3 regions of the Streptomyces sp. NPDC047061 genome follow, and region 1 is predicted to be linked to each of the others. Evidence: predicted binding sites of a transcription regulator. Region 1 holds the regulator's gene; each other region holds the start of a gene.
The links. Region 1 encodes HrcA, which represses chaperone genes, less so after heat shock. Its sites were predicted from a motif close to TTNGCACTCNGNNNNNCNGAGTGCNAA; they were not measured.

Region 1 (6,349 bases):
TCACCGCGACTATGCCGTCAAGCGTTCGATCTATGCCGCAGGCAACGTGCCCGCCTATCTCATCATCGATCCGATCATGGCGCGGTGCGTTCTGTTGACGAAGCCCGAGGGGAAGGGCGAGGACGCCAATTACCGGGCGCAGTACATCGAGAAGTTCGGCCAGCCGCTGATGCTGGATGTTCTGGGCGTCGAGCTGAACACCAGCGAGTTCGGAACCTTCCCCGACGTCAGGCCCCACCGCTACCCGTGACGAAGTCGATCAGTTCCTCCACCCGTCCCAGCAGCTCCGGTTCCAGGTCCTTGTAGGAGCTCACGCGCGCGAGGATCGCCTGCCAGACGGCGCCCGTGTTGTCGGTGGGCCAGCCCAGCGCCCGGCAGACGCCCGTCTTCCAGTCCTGGCCGTGCGGGACCCGGGGCCAGGCGGCGATGCCCAGGGAGGACGGTTTCACGGCCTCCCAGATGTCGATGTACGGGTGGCCGACGACCAGGGCGTGGTCGCTGGTGACCGACCGGGCGATGCGCCACTCCTTGGTGCCGGGGAGCAGGTGGTCGACGAGGACGCCGAGACGGGCGTCGGGGCCGGGGGCGAATTCGGCCACGATGGCGGGGAGGTCGTCGACGCCCTCCAGGTACTCCACCACCACGCCCTCGACGCGCAGGTCGTCGCCCCAGACCTTCTCGACCAGCTCCGCGTCGTGGCGGCCCTCCACGTAGATGCGGCCCGCGCGGGCGACACGCGCGCGTGCGCCGGGGACGGCGACCGAGCCGGAAGCGGTACGGGAGGGGCGTACCGGGGCCGCCGACGTGGGGCGTACGAGGGTGACCACGCGGCCCTCCAGGAGGAAGCCGCGCGGCTCCAGCGGGAAGACGCGGTGTTTGCCGAAGCGGTCCTCCAGGGTGACCGTGCCCGCCTCGCAGCGGATCACCGCGCCGCAGAAACCGGTACCGGGCTCCTCCACCACCAGACCGGGCGCGGCGGCCACCTCGGGCACCGGCTTCGGCTTCTTCCACGGCGGGGTCAGGTCGGCGGAGTACTGGCGCATTCGGATGACGATAGGAGAAGCCGGGGCGGTGTGGTCACGACACGCCGAAGCGGGCCGCCAGGGCGTCGCGCTGCGCCCGGACGAACGCCGCGTCCACCACCGCTCCGTGACCGGGCACGTACAGGGCGCGTTCGCCGCCGAGCGACAGGAGGCGGTCCAGGGCCGCGGGCCAGCGGGACGGTACGGCGTCGGGGCCGGCCTGGGGATCGCCGGACTCCTCCACCAGGTCGCCGCAGAACACCACCTCGGGGTCGCCGGGGACCAGGACGGCGAGATCGTGGGCGGTGTGGCCGGGGCCCACGTTGGCCAGCAGGGCCTGGCGGCCGTCGCCGAGGTCGAGGGTCCACTCGCCGGAGACCAGGTGACGGGGGAGGGGGAGGGCGTCGGCCGCCTCCTCGGCCTCGGGGGCGGGGAGACCGTTGCGGACCGCGTCCAGGCGGAGCGCCTCGTGGTCGTACGCGAAGACGGCCTCGGTGCCCACCGCCGCGTACAGGTTCGCGCCCGCGAAGGCGGCCGCGCCGAAGACGTGGTCGAAATGCGGATGGGTGAGCGCGAGATGGGTCACACGGCGGTGGGCGAGCGCCTGCGCCTCCATGCGCAACCGTGCGCCCTCCGCCAGGCTTGAGCCGGCGTCCACCATCAGAGCCGTGCCCGCGCCGAGAACCAGACCGGCCGTGCAGTCCCAGCCCGGCAGCCGGCACCGGCCGACGCCTTCGGCCACCCGCTCCCAGCCCAGCTCTTCCCAAGTCACCGTCATGCCGCGACGCTAGCCGTAGAACGCCATGGGTCCTGACCGACCTTGCCCAGTCAGTACCCCACGGCCGTACACTGGGCCGGGGATGCTGGCACTCGCGTTCGCAGAGTGCCAGACGAAAGACCCGAAGGACCCGAAAGGCCGCGGGACGACTTTCTGGAGGTGTGGCGCCGGATGCTGAGTGAACGCAGGCTTCAGGTATTGCGCGCCATCGTCCAGGACTATGTCGGCACCGAGGAGCCGGTGGGTTCGAAGGCGCTGACCGAACGGCACAACCTCGGGGTCTCCCCGGCGACCGTGCGCAACGACATGGCCGCCCTGGAGGACGAGGGGTACATCGCCCAGCCGCACACCAGCGCGGGGCGGATCCCCACCGACAAGGGCTACCGGCTGTTCGTCGACAAGCTGGCCGGCGTCAAACCGATGAGCGCGCCCGAGCGGCGGGCCATCCAGAACTTCCTCGACGGCGCCGTCGATCTCGACGACGTCGTGGCGCGGACCGTACGGCTGCTGGCGCAGCTGACGCGGCAGGTCGCGGTCGTGCAGTACCCGTCGCTGACGCGGTCCACCGTGCGGCACGTGGAACTGCTTTCGCTGGCTCCGGCCCGGCTGATGCTGGTGCTGATCACCGACACCGGGCGGGTCGAGCAGCGGATGGTCGACTGCCCGGCGCCCTTCGGGGAAACGTCTCTGGCGGATCTGCGGGCGCGGCTGAACAGCCGGGTCGCGGGGCGCCGGTTCTCGGACGTGCCCCGGCTGGTGGAGGACCTGCCGGAAGCCTTCGAGGTCGAGGACCGCGGCGCGGTCTCGGCGGTGCTCTCCACCCTGCTGGAGACGCTCGTCGAGGAGAACGAGGAGCGGCTGATGATCGGCGGCACCGCCAATCTCACCCGCTTCGGACATGACTTTCCCCTCATGATCCGGCCCGTCCTGGAGGCACTGGAGGAGCACGTCGTGCTGCTCAAGCTCCTTGGCGAGGCCGGGGATTCGGGCATGACCGTACGCATCGGTCACGAGAACGCCTACGAGGGACTCAACTCCACGTCCGTGGTGTCGGTCGGCTACGGTTCGGGCGGCGAGGCAGTCGCCAAACTCGGCGTGGTCGGACCGACCCGCATGGATTACCCGGGAACGATGGGAGCGGTACGAGCGGTGGCACGGTACGTCGGACAGATCCTGGCGGAGTCGTAAGTGGCCACGGACTACTACGCCGTTCTCGGCGTGCGCCGCGACGCGTCGCAGGAAGAGATCAAGAAGGCCTTCCGTCGGCTCGCGCGCGAGCTGCACCCGGACGTCAACCCGGATCCGAAGACCCAGGAGCGGTTCAAGGAGATCAACGCCGCTTACGAGGTGCTGTCGGACCCGCAGAAGAAGCAGGTCTACGACCTCGGCGGCGATCCGCTCTCGCAGAGCGGGGGCGCGGGCGCCGGGGGCTTCGGGGCCGGTGGCTTCGGGAACTTCTCCGACATCATGGACGCCTTCTTCGGTACGGCGTCCCAGCGCGGGCCGAGGTCGCGTACGCGGCGCGGCCAGGACGCGATGATCCGGATCGAGGTCGAGCTCGACGAGGCGGCCTTCGGCACGACCAAGGACATCCAGGTCGACACGGCGATCGTCTGCAACACCTGCAACGGTGAGGGCGCGGCGCCGGGCACCTCCGCCCAGACGTGTGACATGTGCCGGGGCCGTGGTGAGGTCTCGCAGGTGACGCGGTCCTTCCTGGGCCAGGTCATGACCTCGCGGCCCTGCCCGCAGTGCCAGGGGTTCGGGACGGTGGTTCCGACGCCGTGCCCCGAGTGCGCGGGTGACGGGCGGGTGCGGTCGCGGCGGACGCTGACCGTGAAGATCCCGGCCGGTGTCGACAACGGCACGCGGATCCAGCTCGCCGGTGAGGGTGAGGTCGGGCCGGGTGGCGGTCCGGCCGGTGACCTGTACGTCGAGATCCACGAGCTGCCGCACTCGACGTTCCAGCGGCGCGGGGACGATCTGCACTGCACGGTGACGATTCCGATGACGGCGGCGTCGCTCGGTACGAAGGTGCCGCTGGAGACGCTGGACGGTCTTGAGGAGGTCGACATCCGGCCGGGCACGCAGTCCGGGCAGTCGATTCCGCTGCACGGGCGTGGGGTCACGCATCTGCGCGGTGGCGGCCGGGGTGATCTGATCGTCCACGTCGAGGTGACGACTCCGACCAAGCTCGACCCTGAGCAGGAGCGGTTGCTGCGCGAGCTGGCGAAGCTGCGCGGGGAGGAGCGGCCGACGGGGCAGTTCCAGCCCGGTCAGCAAGGGCTGTTCAGCCGGCTGAAGGACGCGTTCAACGGGCGTTGACGGGTCACCGTGAAGGGGCTCCGCCCCTTCGACCCCACCAGGGGGCTCCGCCCCCTGGACCCCCGAAACCCATGCCCACCCACCACCCGACTCGGCCGATGAAGAGGCGAGGCCGCCACCCGACTCGGCCGACGAAGGGGTGCGGTCGCCTCGACTCGGTCGATGGAGGGGTGCGGTCGGCTCGACTCGGCCGATGAAGGGGTGCGGTCGGCTCGACTCGGCCGATGAAGGGGTGCGGTCGGCTCGACTCGGCCGATGAAGGGGTGCGGTCGGCTCGACTCGGCCGATGGAGAGGTGCGGCCGGGGCGACTCGGTCGGCGAAGAGACGAGGCCGGCTCGACTCAGTCGGTGAAGAGGCAAGGCTTCGGCGACTCGGTCGGCCAAGGGGAGAGGCCCCGGCGACTCGGCCGACGAAGGGGAGAGGCCCCGGCGACTCGGTCGGTGAAGGGGTGAGGCCGTCTCTCGGCTCGGTCGGTGAAGGGGTGAGGTCGGCAGGTCAAGGTGGTTGTGGGGCGGGGAAATTTCTGGCATGTGCCAAAGGGGCAGCCCGATTCGGACTTGTTCGGAGGACGTGACAACATGCCGTCATGTCCTCCGCACTGACCGATCTCTTCCCCATTCCGATCGTGCAGGCCCCCATGGCCGGCGGGGTCTCCGTGCCGCAGCTCGCCGCCGCCGTGTCCGAGGCGGGCGGGCTGGGGTTCCTCGCTGCCGGGTACAAGACCGCCGACGGGATGTACCAGGAGATCAAGCAACTGCGGGGGCTGACCGGTCGCCCCTTCGGCGTGAATCTCTTCATGCCGCAGCCGGAGTACGCCGAGTCGGGGGCCGTGGAGGTCTACGCACATCAGCTGGCCGGTGAGGCCGCCTGGTACGAGACCGAGCTCGGCGACCCGGACAGCGGCCGGGACGACGGGTACGAGGCCAAGCTGGCCGTGCTGCTGGACAACCCGGTGGCCGCCGTCTCCTTTCACTTCGGTGTGCCGACGCGGGAGGTGCTGGACTCCCTGCGGCGGGCCGGGACGGTCACGCTGGTCACCGCCACCACCGCCGAGGAGGCCCTCGCCGTCGAGCGGGCCGGGGCGGACGCGGTGATCGCCCAGGGAGTCGAGGCCGGGGGCCATCAGGGCACCCACCGGGACGTGGCGGAGAACGACGGGTCCGGGATCGGGCTGCTGTCGCTGGTCGCCCAGGTGCGGGAGACCGTGGGGATCCCGGTCGTCGCCGCGGGCGGCATCATGCGCGGCAGCCAGATCGCGGCCGTACTGGCGGCCGGGGCGAGCGCGGCCCAGCTGGGTACGGCCTTCCTGGCCACCCCGGAGTCCGGCGCCGCCGACGTGCACAAGCAGGCGCTCACCGACCCGCTGTTCACGCGGACCGCGCTGACCCGGGCGTTCTCCGGGCGGCCCGCCCGCGGCCTGGTCAACCGGTTCATGCGCGAGCACGGCCCGTACGCGCCCGCCGCCTACCCGGAGGTCCACCACCTCACCTCCCCGCTGCGCAAGGCCGCCGCCAAGGCAGGCGACGCGCAGGGCATGGCCCTGTGGGCCGGGCAGGGGCACCGGATGGCCCGCGAGCTGTCCGCCGGGCACCTGGTGGAGACCCTCGCGGAGGAACTCGCCGCCGCGTCGACAGCGTTGTCGACCGAGGGGACCGAGGGCGAGGGGGGCGGACGGTGACTGCTCCGGTGTTCGTGGTCGATCCGCTCGTGGTGCCCGGGGGCTCCGGTGGCGAGGTCGTGCTGGACGGGGCCGAGGGGCGGCACGCCGTCTCCGTGAAGCGGCTGCAGCCCGGTGAGGACGTCATCCTCACCGACGGGCACGGGCGCTGGGCCGAGGGTGTCGTGCGGGCCGCCGAGGGCAAGGACCGGCTGGTGGTGACGGTGCTGGACGGCGTCGCCGAGGAGCCCGTGCCGCAGCCGCGGATCACCGTCGTGCAGGCACTGCCCAAGGGGGACCGGGGCGAGGTCGCCGTGGAGACCATGACCGAGGTCGGTGTCGACGCGATCGTGCCCTGGCAGGCCGCCCGCTGCATCACCCAGTGGAAGGGCGAGCGGGGCCTGAAGTCGCTCGCCAAGTGGCGGGCCACCGCCCGTGAGGCCGGCAAGCAGTCCCGCCGGGTGCGGTTCCCGGAAGTCGCGGACGCGGCGACGACCAAGCAGGTTGCGGCACTTCTGGCCAAGGCCGACCTCGCCGCCGTGCTCCACTCCGACTTCGGGCACGGC
Region 2 (6,349 bases), on a different contig from region 1:
GGTGGGCGGCCCCGAAGCTCGCCTCGGCCGCCTCCACCGCACGTGCCGCTCCGGGTCCCGCGACCCGCTCCATCAGTCCGGGCCGCTCCCGCTCCTCCTCCTCGGTCAGCTCGATGCCGCCCGCCGGGATCCACACGGCCACCGCCTCCGCGCCCGGCGTCACGAACGTCCACGGGTAACGCAGCGCCGAGGTGGCGTAGACCCGCCACAGCACCGCCGCCTGCTCGGCCCGCCGGCTCTCGTCGGGGAAGACCGGACCCCACACCGGGTCGTGGAAGAAGGCGCTGGTGAGAGTGGCCACGATGGCGTCGAGATCGGCGAGGGTGGCCGGGCGGAAGGCGTCGCTCATGGGGTCGAAGGTAGCGGGAGGGCCAGGCTGGGAGGACGCCCTCACAGGTTTCTGACGTCCCATGTCCCAGTCAGCCGCCGAGAGGAGAGTCAAGCCGTGATGAAGTACGAGACCCGCGCCACGGGCAAACGCCGGTGAGCGGCCTGCTCAAGCAGTTGCGCGTGTCGCTCCTGATCACCCTCGGGTTCTCGGCCTACACCTCGCTGGGGGACCTCGTATCCGGGCTGATGAAGGGGAACTTCCTCGCAACCCTGGGCGACCGGGCCTCGGGAGCGCTCGCCGTCTGCGTCCTCGTCGCCGCCGTGCACTCCGTGATCTACGGCGCGATGCACTTCGGCCGGCCGGAGACCCGCGAGGCGCGGGGCGTCCGGGCCGGGATCGGGCTGCTGCTGGCGCTCGACGTGGCCCCGCTGCTCACGACGGGTTACGTCGTCCTGGCCCTCGTCCCTCTCCTGGCCGTCGTCGGCGGCTGGAGCTGGGGGAGGTACAAGGGCTCGGAGGCGGACGCCGCCCGCTGGGGCGCCCTGGTCTTCGGCGTCCTGTCCCTGTTCGTGCAGGGCGTGGTCGCCCTGGTCATGAGCATCGCGGGGTGGCTGTGACCGGATACGCGTCCGCCCTCGGGTTCTTCGACCGGATCGCCGGCTGACCCGAGGGCGGACGGGTGGGGTCAGCTCAGCGTCTTGAGCGCCGCCGCGTCGTAGGCGGACAGCTCGTCCGTGCGGCCGGCGAGGACCTTCGCCGCCCATTCGGGGTCCTGGAGCAGGGCGCGGCCGACGGCGACCATGTCGTACTCGTCGCGCTCCAGGCTGTCGAGGAGGTCGTCGATGCTCTTGAGCGGGGAGCCCTCGCCGGCGAAGCCCCTGATGAAGTCGCCGTCGAGACCGACCGAACCGACGGTGATGGTGGGCCGGCCGGTGAGCTTCTTGGTCCAGCCGGCCAGGTTCAGGTCGGAGCCCTCGAACTCGGAGAGCCAGTAGCGGCGGGTGGAGGCGTGGAAGACGTCGACGCCGGCGGCGGCCAGCGGGGTGAGGATCGCCTCCAGCTCCTCGGGGGTCTCCGCGAGGCGGGCGTCGTAGTTGTCGGACTTCCACTGCGAGTAGCGGAGGATGATCGGGAACTCCGGGGAGACCGCCGCGCGTACGGCGGCCACGACCTCCGCCGCGAACTTCGTACGGGCGACCGGGTCGCCGCCGTACGCGTCGGTCCGGCGGTTGGTGCCCGCCCACAGGAACTGGTCGAGCAGGTAGCCGTGGGCGCCGTGCAGCTCGACGCCGTCGAAGCCGATGCGCTCGGCGGCGGCCGCGGCCTCGGCGAACGCGCCGATGACGTCGTCCAGGTCCTGCCGGGTCATCGCCTTGCCCTCGCCCTCGGCGCCGTCCAGGCCGATGCCGGAGGGACCGACGGCCGGGGCGTCCGCGTACGGCGCCTGGCCCTGCTTGCGGACCATGCCGATGTGCCAGAGCTGCGGGACGATCGTGCCGCCGGCCGCGTGCACCCCCTCGGCCACCTTCGCCCAGCCCGCCAGCTGCTCCTCGCCGTGGAACCGCGGGACACGGCTGCTGCCTCCGGCCGAGTCGTGGCCGACGTACGTCCCCTCGGTGACGATCAGACCGACACCGGCGGCGGCCCGGCGGGAGTAGTACGAGACCACGTCCTCACCGGGAACGCCGCCGGGGCTGAACTGCCGGGTCATCGGCGCCATCACGATCCGGTTGGGGACCGTGAGCCCGTTCAGGGCGATGGGACGGGAGAGGATCTCGGCCGCGCGGGAGGCGGGGGGCGTGGTGACGGTCACGTGGGGGGCTCCTCGTGGGTAGGTCGTATACCGGACGGTTCGTATACCGCACGGTATGTGCACGCGCATCAAGTGCACGTCTGTGCACAACGACCTGCCCGGCCGTACGCATTCCCGGTCCCGCGCGAGTGCGGTGTGACCCCGGACACGGGCGCCGGAGACGGGCACCGGAAACGCCCGAGGGCGGCACCCCTCGCCCACTGGCAAGAGGTGCCGCCCTCGGAAAGGACGGGCTGATCCGGGAGGATCAGAAGTCCATGTCACCGCCCGGCATGCCGCCCGGAGCGGCCGCGGCGGCCTTCTCCGGCTTGTCGGCGATGACGGCCTCGGTGGTGAGGAACAGCGCGGCGATGGAGGCGGCGTTCTGCAGGGCAGAGCGCGTCACCTTCGCCGGGTCGATGATGCCCTCGGCGATCAGGTCGACGTACTCGCCGGTCGCGGCGTTGAGGCCGTGACCCGGGGTGAGGTTGCGGACCTTCTCCACCACGACGCCGCCTTCGAGGCCGGCGTTGACGGCGATCTGCTTCAGCGGGGCCTCGAGCGCGAGCTTCACGGCCTGTGCGCCGGTCGCCTCGTCACCCTCCAGCTCCAGCTTCTCGAACACCTGGGAGGCCTGCAGCAGGGCCACGCCACCACCGGCGACGATGCCCTCCTCGACGGCCGCCTTGGCGTTGCGCACGGCGTCCTCGATGCGGTGCTTGCGCTCCTTGAGCTCGACCTCGGTCGCGGCACCGGCCTTGATGACGGCGACGCCACCGGCGAGCTTGGCCAGGCGCTCCTGGAGCTTCTCGCGGTCGTAGTCCGAGTCGGACTGCTCGATCTCGGCGCGGATCTGGTTGACCCGGCCGGCGACCTGGTCGGACGAGCCGGCGCCGTCGACGATGGTGGTCTCGTCCTTGGTGATGACCACCTTGCGGGCCTTGCCCAGCAGGTCGAGGGTCGTGTTCTCCAGCTTGAGACCGACCTCCTCGGAGATGACCTCGCCGCCGGTGAGGATGGCGATGTCGTTCAGCATCGCCTTGCGGCGGTCGCCGAAGCCCGGGGCCTTGACCGCGACGGACTTGAAGGTGCCGCGGATCTTGTTGACGACCAGGGTCGACAGGGCCTCGCCCTCGACGTCCTCGGCGATGATCAGCAGCGGCTTGCCCGACTGCATGACCTTCTCCAGGAGCGGGAGCAGGTCCTTGACGGAGCCGATCTTCGAGTTGGCGATCAGGATGTACGGGTCGTCGAGGGACGCCTCCATACGCTCCATGTCGGTGGCGAAGTACGCCGAGATGTAGCCCTTGTCGAAGCGCATACCCTCGGTGAGCTCCAGCTCCAGACCGAAGGTCTGGGACTCCTCGACGGTGATGACGCCTTCCTTGCCGACCTTGTCCATGGCCTCGGCGATGAGCTCGCCGATCTGGGTGTCGGCGGCGGAGATGGAGGCCGTGGAGGCGATCTGCTCCTTGGTCTCGACGTCCTTCGCCTGCTCAAGGAGGGCACCGGAGACGGCCTCGACGGCCTTCTCGATACCGCGCTTCAGGGCCATCGGGTTGGCACCGGCAGCGACGTTGCGCAGGCCTTCCTTGACCAGGGCCTGGGCGAGCACGGTCGCGGTGGTCGTACCGTCGCCGGCGACGTCGTCCGTCTTCTTGGCGACTTCCTTGACCAGCTCGGCGCCGATCTTCTCGTACGGGTCCTCCAGCTCGATCTCCTTGGCGATGGACACACCATCGTTGGTGATCGTGGGGGCGCCCCACTTCTTCTCAAGGACGACGTTGCGGCCCTTGGGGCCGAGGGTGACCTTGACGGCGTCGGCGAGCTGGTTCATACCGCGCTCAAGGCCGCGCCGCGCCTCCTCGTCGAACGCGATGATCTTGGCCATGTGAAGTGGTCCCTCCAGGACTGGGGGTGAGTCTTCGGACCGCGCCCGCGCCCGCGACGGACGGCTCGCCGACCCGTGGGTTTCTTGCCCCACCCGGCCTGCGGGCCTCACCGACCCGGTCCTTCGTTGTCACTCTCACCTTCAGAGTGCTAACGCCAATGATTAGCACTCGGCATGGTCGAGTGCAAGCGCCTCTCGCACTCCGGCAGGCCCCCCGGGCGCGCCGGAGCCGGGCCTCCGGGCCCGCCGGGGCCGGACCCCGGGCACGCTGAAGGGCTCGCACCCGGCGGGTGCGAGCCCTTCAGCAGAAGAACGGAAGAACGTCGCTGCAGTCAGTCGGCGCGTGCTTCAGCTGGTCGCCAGCCGGACCATGTCCGCCTGCGGCCCCTTCTGGCCCTGCGAGATCTCGAAATCGACCCGCTGACCCTCTTCCAGGGTGCGGTAGCCGTCCATCTGAATCGCGCTGTAGTGGACGAAAACATCCGCACCACCGTCGACCGCGATGAAGCCGTACCCCTTCTCCGCGTTGAACCACTTGACGGTGCCCTGAGCCATGCCTAACTCCCCTATTACTGGCCCTTGCACAGATCCACACTTCGCGGATCCGGGTCAGACCTCACCCCCCATTGGTTGGGGGCGTGCGCCGGAACGCGTCGACCGCGGCTGAATGTATCTGTCCAACTGCCGTCTGCAACAGGTCAATCGGACGAGAATTCTGGACGGAAGGGGTCCGGAATGTAGCAAGAATTCGGCCGAATTCAGGGCAAGTCGGGCCCCATAAAAGCCGCAAAAGCCGCATATAACCCGCACACTTTGGCTACTTCTTGTCGGGCTCGCGGTATCGAATACGGGGCCCCCGACCTGGAGATCGGGACCGCGTTCCCCAACTGTACCGCGCTCAACCACACAGAATTGCCCCCTCCGCTTCTCTCACGGAGGGGGCAATCAGATGAACAGTCGGTGATCGGCGTTACCGAAGGTAATGTTCGGTCATTCGATCAGCCTGTCAAGCAGACCGGCAGGTCAGCCACCGGCGACGGCCGGGATGATGGAGACACCCGCCCCGTCCGGGGTGGCGGTCTCCAGGCCCTGCTCGAACCGCACGTCGTCGTCGTTGACGTAGACATTGACGAACCGGCGCAGCTTGCCCTGGTCGTCGAGAACGCGCGCGGAGATGCCGGCGTGGTTCTTCTCCAGGTCGGAGATGACCTCGCCGAGGGTGGCGCCTTCGGCGGCGACTTCGGCCTGACCGCCGGTGTAGGCGCGCAGGATGGTGGGGATGCGAACGGTGACGCTCACGTTTTTTACCTCCGGTCTGGGCAACGCCCTATTTCTCGGGGGACTCAGGCGAGCCCGGCCTCATGGAAAGACTCCAGATTCGGGCGAATGGTCGCCGTGAGCCCGGTGCCCGCGACCGCGTCCAGCGTCTTCAGTCCATCACCGGTGTTGAGTACAACGACCGACTTCGCCGGATCAATCAACCCATTCTCAATGAGCTTCTTGGTGACTCCAACCGTCACTCCGCCGGCGGTTTCCGCGAAGATTCCCTCGGTCCGCGCGAGCAGCTTGATCGCGTCGACGACCTGCTCGTCGTTCACGTCCTCCACGGCACCGCCGGTGCGGCGCGCGATGTCGAGGACGTACGGGCCGTCGGCCGGGTTGCCGATGGCGAGGGACTTGGCGATGGTGTTCGGCTTCTGCGGGCGGACCACGTCGTGGCCCTCCTTGTAGGCCACCGACACCGGCGAGCACCCCTCGGCCTGGGCACCGAAGATCTTGTACGGCTTGTCCTCGACCAGCCCGAGCTTGATCAGCTCCTGCAGACCCTTGTCGATCTTCGTGAGCTGCGAGCCGGAGGCGATCGGGATGACCAGCTGGTCCGGGATCTGCCAGCCGAGCTGCTCGCAGATCTCGTACGCCAGGGTCTTGGAGCCCTCCGCGTAGTACGGCCGCAGGTTGACGTTGACGAAGCCCCAGCCCTCGCCGGCCGGATCGCCGATCAGCTCGGAGCAGAAACGGTTCACGTCGTCGTAGTTGCCCTCGATGCCGACGAGCTCGCCGCCGTAGATCGCGGCCATGACGACCTTGCCCTGCTCCAGGTCGTGCGGGATGAACACGCAGGAGCGGAAGCCGGCCCGGGCGGCGGCGGCACCGACCGCGCCGGCCAGGTTGCCGGTGGAGGAGCAGGAGAGGGTGGTGTAGCCGAAGGCACGGGCGGCCTCGACGGCCTGGGCGACGACGCGGTCCTTGAAGGAGTGCGTCGGGTTGCCGGAGTCGTCCTTCACGTACAGCCCGCCGGTGACCCCCAGCTCCTTCGCCAGGTTGTCGGCCTTGA
Region 3 (6,349 bases), on a different contig from region 1:
CGTCCAGAACCACACCCTCGACCACCCGGCCATGCCCGGTCTGCCGTACGCCGGCCAGCGCGCCGAGATCTGCGGCCAGCAGGAGAAGCTGAAGTCCCGCTTCGGCATCCGCCCCCGCCTCTTCCGCCCGCCCTACGGCACCTACGACCGCACCACCCTCCGCGCCGCCGCCGACTGCGGTGTCGCGGCGGTGGTCCTGTGGCGGGCGGCGATGACCCCCGACGGCATCACCTACCGGGGCGGGGACAAGCAGCTCCGCCCCGGCGACATCATCCTGGTGGGCCCCGACGAGGCCCTCGGCCCGCCCCTCAGGGAGCGCACCGCCCGGCTGCTGCGCCGGGTGCAGGCGAGCGGGCTGACGGTGGGCCGGCTCGAGGACTACCTCTAGCCCAATATGACCTTTTGACTTTAGTGGTCAAGTCGATGCTGGTGCTCTCCGCTGTCTCCTACCGGCGTGATGGATCCGTTTTAACTTGAATATTCATGTCAATGGATCCTCGCTCGGAGCAGGGGGCACAACATGAGCGCACTACTGACACCCGGCGTGGAGGTGCGGCGCGGTGAGGCGCGGCTCGCGAGCCGGCTGTCCTGGCTCGACTCGAAGCACTCGTTCTCCCTCGGCACCCACCGGCCGGACCCGGCCAACACGCACCACGGGGTGCTGCTGGTCCACAACGAGGACCTGGTGCAGCCGGGCACGGGCTTCGACACCCACCCGCACCGGGACATGGAGATCGTCACCTGGGTGCTCCAGGGCTCACTGGTCCACCAGGACTCCGGCGGCCACTCCGGCGTGATCTACCCGGGCCTGGCCCAGCGGATGAGCGCCGGCACCGGCATCCTGCACTCGGAGAAGAACGACACCTACCGGGCCGCCGGCGGGCTCCCCGCCGACCCCGTGCACTTCGTCCAGATGTGGGTCGTGCCCGACGAGGCCGGCGTCACGCCTGGCTACGAACAGCTGGAGATCGACGCCGAGCTGCTGTCCGGCGGGCTGGTCAGGGTGGCGTCCGGCATGGACCGGCACAAGGACGCGAGCGCCATCCGGATCCGGAACCGGCACGCCGCGCTGTACGCGGCACGGCTGCGCCCCGGCGGGCAGGTGACCCTGCCCGAGGCGCCGTACCTGCATCTGTTCGTCGCCCGCGGCGCGGTGGACCTGGAGGGCGTCGGGGCGCTCGGCGAGGGTGACGCCGCGCGCTTCACGGCCACCGGCGGCCACCGGGTGACGGCCTCGGAGCCCGCCGAGATCCTGGTGTGGGAGATGCATGCCGCCGTCGATCTGTGACCCCCGAGGGGGCCGATTCCGGCGGCGCGCGGCCCGCAACTGGCACTCCGCTTGACCGAGTGCTAATCGCGGTCATAGTCTCGGCTCTGGCACTCGGCAGATGAGAGTGCCAACAACGCGACGGGCAGGTCCGGCACCCGCGACGACGGATCCACCTGGTCGCCACCTCAGACAGTTAACCCCGTGAGATCTCCGAAGGGGGAGGTCGGATCGTGACGACCACCAGCTCCAAGGTTGCCATCAAGCCGCTTGAGGACCGCATCGTGGTCCAGCCGCTCGACGCCGAGCAGACCACCGCCTCTGGCCTGGTCATCCCGGACACCGCGAAGGAGAAGCCCCAGGAGGGCGCCGTCCTCGCGGTGGGCCCGGGCCGTTTCGAGAACGGCGAGCGCCTGCCGCTCGACGTCAAGGTCGGCGACGTCGTTCTGTACAGCAAGTACGGCGGCACCGAGGTGAAGTACAACGGCGACGAGTACCTCGTCCTCTCGGCTCGCGACGTGCTCGCGATCATCGAGAAGTAATTCACCCAAAAGCACATTCTGCTTTGAGCTGCGCCCCTGGCCCCCGCGACCTTGTGAAGCCGGGCGTCGGGGGCGCCGTTCGTTTCACCCACGCTTTCCGAGAGGGCTGAACCGCTCCCATGGCGAAGATCCTGAAGTTCGACGAGGACGCCCGTCGCGCCCTCGAGCGCGGCGTCAACAAGCTTGCCGACACGGTGAAGGTGACGATCGGCCCCAAGGGCCGCAACGTCGTCATCGACAAGAAGTTCGGCGCCCCCACCATCACCAACGACGGTGTCACGATCGCCCGCGAGGTCGAGCTCGACGACCCGTACGAGAACCTCGGCGCCCAGCTGGTGAAGGAGGTGGCGACCAAGACCAACGACATCGCGGGTGACGGTACGACCACCGCCACCGTGCTGGCCCAGGCGCTCGTCCGCGAGGGCCTGAAGAACGTCGCCGCGGGTGCCTCCCCGGCCGCCCTGAAGAAGGGCATCGACGCCGCCGTCGCCGCCGTCTCCGACGAGCTGCTCTCCTCCGCCCGCCCGATCGACGACAAGGCCGACATCGCCGCCGTCGCCGCGCTGTCCGCCCAGGACACGCAGGTCGGCGAGCTCATCGCCGAGGCGATGGACAAGGTCGGCAAGGACGGTGTCATCACCGTCGAGGAGTCCAACACCTTCGGTCTGGAGCTGGACTTCACCGAGGGCATGGCCTTCGACAAGGGCTACCTGTCGCCGTACTTCGTGACGGACCAGGAGCGCATGGAGGCCGTCCTGGAGGACCCCTACATCCTCATCAACCAGGGCAAGGTCTCCTCCATCGCCGACCTGCTGCCGCTGCTGGAGAAGGTCATCCAGGCGGGTGCCTCCCGGCCGCTGCTGATCATCGCCGAGGACGTCGAGGGCGAGGCGCTCTCCACCCTCGTCGTCAACAAGATCCGCGGCACCTTCAACGCGGTCGCGGTCAAGGCCCCCGGCTTCGGTGACCGCCGCAAGGCGATGCTGGAGGACCTCGCGGTCCTCACCGGCGGCACGGTCATCTCCGAGGAGGTCGGCCTCAAGCTCGACCAGGTCGGCCTGGACGTGCTCGGCTCCGCCCGCCGCGTCACCGTCACCAAGGACGACACCACGGTCGTCGACGGCGCCGGCGACTCCGCCGCCGTCACGGGCCGCGTCGCCCAGATCAAGGCCGAGATCGAGAACACCGACTCCGACTGGGACCGCGAGAAGCTCCAGGAGCGCCTCGCGAAGCTGGCCGGCGGCGTGTGCGTGATCAAGGTCGGCGCCGCCACCGAGGTGGAGCTGAAGGAGAAGAAGCACCGTCTGGAGGACGCCATCTCCGCGACCCGCGCCGCGGTCGAGGAGGGCATCGTCTCCGGTGGTGGCTCCGCGCTCGTCCACGCCGTGAAGGTCCTGGAGGGCAACCTCGACAAGACCGGCGACGAGGCCACCGGCGTCTCCGTGGTCCGCAAGGCCGCCGTCGAGCCGCTGCGCTGGATCGCCGAGAACGCGGGCCTCGAGGGCTACGTCATCGTCTCCAAGGTCGCCGACCTGGAGAAGGGCAACGGCTACAACGCCGCCACCGGCGAGTACGGCGACCTGGTCAAGGCCGGCGTCATCGACCCGGTCAAGGTCACCCGCTCCGCCCTGGAGAACGCCGCCTCCATCGCCTCCCTGCTCCTGACGACCGAGACCCTGGTCGTCGAGAAGAAGGAAGAGGAAGAGGCCGGCGCCGCGGGCCACTCCCACGGCCACTCGCACTGAGGCAACCCACTGAGGCAACGGTCTCCGAGGCGCCAGCCTCTGGGCAGCAGTCTCTCGGGAAGCAGTCTCTCGGGAAGCAGTCTCTGAGGAAGCCCCCGTTCCCGGTCGTCCGCCGGGAACGGGGGCTTCGCCCCTCGCGGGTACTTCGATGGTCGGCCTAGTTCTCCAGCGCGTCCAGCGCTCCCAGCTGTGCCAGCAGCCCCATCCGGTCGTACTGCAGCCAGCCCTCGGCCATCTTCCCGCCGGCGTCGAAGCGGTGGATCGTCGTCCCGGCCATGGTGACCTGCCGCCCGGTGTTCGGCACCCCCATGAACTCCGCCTTCTGCACCCCCGTCCAGAGCCACCTGGTGCACACCCGGTCGCCCTGGGCGATCTGGTCCTGGACCAGGAACGAGAAGTCGAAGGCCCGCCGCCACATCCCCAGCTTGCGCCGCATCGCGTCCATGCCGATGGTGTCCTGGCCCTCGACCGGATCGTGGTCGTGGTAGTCCTCGGCGAGCAGACCGTCCAGCGGTGCCAGCGGGCCGGCCGCCGCGATCGTGTCGAAGAACCGCCGGGCGGTGCCGGCGTACAGCCCCTCGTCACGCACCACGTCCAGATCGGTGAACGTCGGCGTCCCCTCGCAGAGCGCCAGCAGCTCGTGGAACACCTTGTCGGTCTCCGGGAGACGCGAGTTCCGCATCGCCTCCTCGTACGACGGGAACTCCACGATCTCCACGACGTGCTGCGCGTCGCTGCGGTCCTGGCCGACCAGCGTGTGCGTCGCCGTCCGCTTCCCCTTGGTCTGCTCGACCCACCTGTCCATCAGCCGGTCCATCTCGTCGAACCGCCTGGTCCTGCACTCGATGAGCTGCACGAACGTCATGAAACCGCCTCCGGCCCCCCTGCGGGTGCGACCGAACGCCACCATCGTCTCACCGGCCCGGTCCGCGCCGCGCGCGGTGCCGCCCGGGCCAGTGCCGCGGCTACTGCGGCTACCGCGACCACCGCGGCTGCTTTCGGCTTCGGCTGTGGCGGCTACTGCGGCCCGTACTTGCGGCCCGTCTTCGAGCTGATGCCGCCCACCAGCCCGCGCGGCGCCATCTTCGCCAGACCGGTCAGCACCTTGTAGCGGGGATCCGGGATCGACAGCGTCCTGCCACGCGCGAGGTCGGCCAGCGCCGCCGCGACCAGCTTGTCGGCGTCCAGCCACATCCAGCCCGGGATGTTGTCCGTGCCCATCCCGGCCCGCTGATGGAACTCCGTACGGACGAACCCCGGCGCCAGCGCCATCAGCCGGACCCCGCTGCCCGCGAGATCACGCGCCGCGCCCTGGGTGAACTGCACGACCCACGCCTTGGAGGCGCCGTACGTCCCGCGCGGTACGAACGCCGCCACCGACGCCACGTTGACCACTCCGCCGCGGCCGCGCTCGCGCATCGCCTCGGCCGCCGCCGAGGTCAGCCGCAGCACCGCCTCGCAGTGCACCTTGAGCATGCGCAGCTCGTCGGCCATCGAGACGTCCAGATAGTGGCCCTTGTTGCCGAAGCCGGCGTTGTTGACCAGCAGGTCGACCGGGTTCCTGCGGTCGGCGAGCCGGGCGGCGACCGCCTCGATGCCGGCGTCCTCGGCGAGGTCGGCGGTGAGCACCTCCGCCTCGATGCCGTGCCGGTCGTGCAGCTCGGTCGCCTGCTCGCGCAGCCGCTTGGTGTCCCGGGCCACCAGGACGAGGTTGTGCCCGTCGGCCGCCAGCCGCCGCGCGAACGCGGCACCGATCCCCGCGGTCGATCCCGTAATCAGAGCCGTTGTCATGGCCCAAGGGTAGTTACCCGGACTGACGGCGTCCGCTGTGCGCACCGGCTCTCCCGAAGGGTGAAGCACCGGTGAACGGCCTGCGCGTGACGGCCGTTCAGCCGCCCTGCGCCGCCACGTACTTCCGCGCCTGCGCCAGCGCCTCCGGGTGCAGCGCGGCGCCCGCCGCGAGCAACCGGGGCAGCAGCTCGCGCTCCGTGGTGGTCGCGCGGAACTCCATCGCCGCCGTCACCCCGTGCTCCGGCCGGAGCACGACCTCGATCGGGTCGCCGGCTCTGATCTCGCCCGGTTCGATCACCCGGAGGTAGGCACCGGTGGCACCCTTCCGCGTGAACCTCTTCACCCATCCCCGCTCGCCCAGATGGCCCTGAAAAGTACGGCACGGGATGCGCCCGGAGGTGACCTCCAGTACGACCCCGGAGCCGATCCGCCAGCGCTCGCCGATCAGCGCATCCGACACGTTCAGCCCGTTTGTCGTGAGGTTCTCACCGAAACAGCCGTTCGGCAGGGGGCGGCCGAGCTCCTTCTCCCAGTCGTCGAGGTCCTCGCGCGCGAACGCGTACACCGCCTGGTCGTCGCCGCCGTGATGGCGCAGCTCGCACACCGCGTCCCCGGCCAGCCCGCTGCCCGCGACGCCCTTCGGCCCGGGCGCCGCCACCCGCACCGGCCCGTCCACCGGCCGCTTGTCGATACCGGTCACGCCGTCCCTCTGGTCAGTGTGGGGCGACGGCGTCGGACGGCCGAGGTTCACCGAGAGAAGCTCCATGCTCCGACGGTACGGGACCACTCTCAAAGGGTCGGCGCATTTTCGGGCGCCATGTCCAAGTCCGTCTTATGCTCAAGGGGTGATCGAAGCACGTCATCTCCGTGTCCTGCGCGCCGTCGCCACCACCGGTTCCTTCTCGGCGGCGGGGCGCGAACTGGGCTGCACGCAGCCCGCCGTCAGCCAGCAGATGAAGGCCCTGGAGACCTCCGTGGGCACCCCGCTGCTGGTCCGCAACGGC

Region 2: the regulator HrcA is predicted to act here: its motif matches at 4,177-4,203, upstream of groL (chaperonin GroEL).
Region 3: the regulator HrcA is predicted to act here: its motif matches at 1,328-1,354, upstream of groES (co-chaperone GroES).

The regions. Positions count from the first base shown of each region.
Region 1 is NZ_JBEYVI010000035.1:478-6,826, forward strand. Features, by position in the region: gene ABZ887_RS36940 (Uma2 family endonuclease) at 1-250, shown strand, start outside; gene ABZ887_RS36945 (DUF3097 domain-containing protein) at 228-1,043, opposite strand; gene ABZ887_RS36950 (MBL fold metallo-hydrolase) at 1,078-1,800, opposite strand; gene hrcA (heat-inducible transcriptional repressor HrcA) at 1,972-2,988, shown strand; gene dnaJ (molecular chaperone DnaJ) at 2,989-4,125, shown strand; gene ABZ887_RS36965 (nitronate monooxygenase) at 4,713-5,804, shown strand; gene ABZ887_RS36970 (16S rRNA (uracil(1498)-N(3))-methyltransferase) at 5,801-6,349, shown strand, end outside.
Region 2 is NZ_JBEYVI010000024.1:46,934-53,282, reverse strand. Features, by position in the region: gene ABZ887_RS29720 (GNAT family N-acetyltransferase) at 1-349, opposite strand, end outside; gene ABZ887_RS29715 (hypothetical protein) at 484-948, shown strand; gene ABZ887_RS29710 (NADH:flavin oxidoreductase) at 1,017-2,144, opposite strand; gene groL (chaperonin GroEL) at 2,392-4,014, opposite strand; gene ABZ887_RS29700 (cold-shock protein) at 4,363-4,569, opposite strand; gene ABZ887_RS29695 (MoaD/ThiS family protein) at 5,038-5,313, opposite strand; gene thrC (threonine synthase) at 5,358-6,349, opposite strand, start outside.
Region 3 is NZ_JBEYVI010000002.1:384,864-391,212, forward strand. Features, by position in the region: gene ABZ887_RS05280 (polysaccharide deacetylase family protein) at 1-388, shown strand, start outside; gene ABZ887_RS05285 (pirin family protein) at 521-1,288, shown strand; gene groES (co-chaperone GroES) at 1,501-1,809, shown strand; gene groL (chaperonin GroEL) at 1,929-3,554, shown strand; gene ABZ887_RS05300 (ester cyclase) at 3,712-4,419, opposite strand; gene ABZ887_RS05305 (SDR family oxidoreductase) at 4,572-5,345, opposite strand; gene ABZ887_RS05310 (MOSC domain-containing protein) at 5,443-6,111, opposite strand; gene ABZ887_RS05315 (LysR family transcriptional regulator) at 6,191-6,349, shown strand, end outside.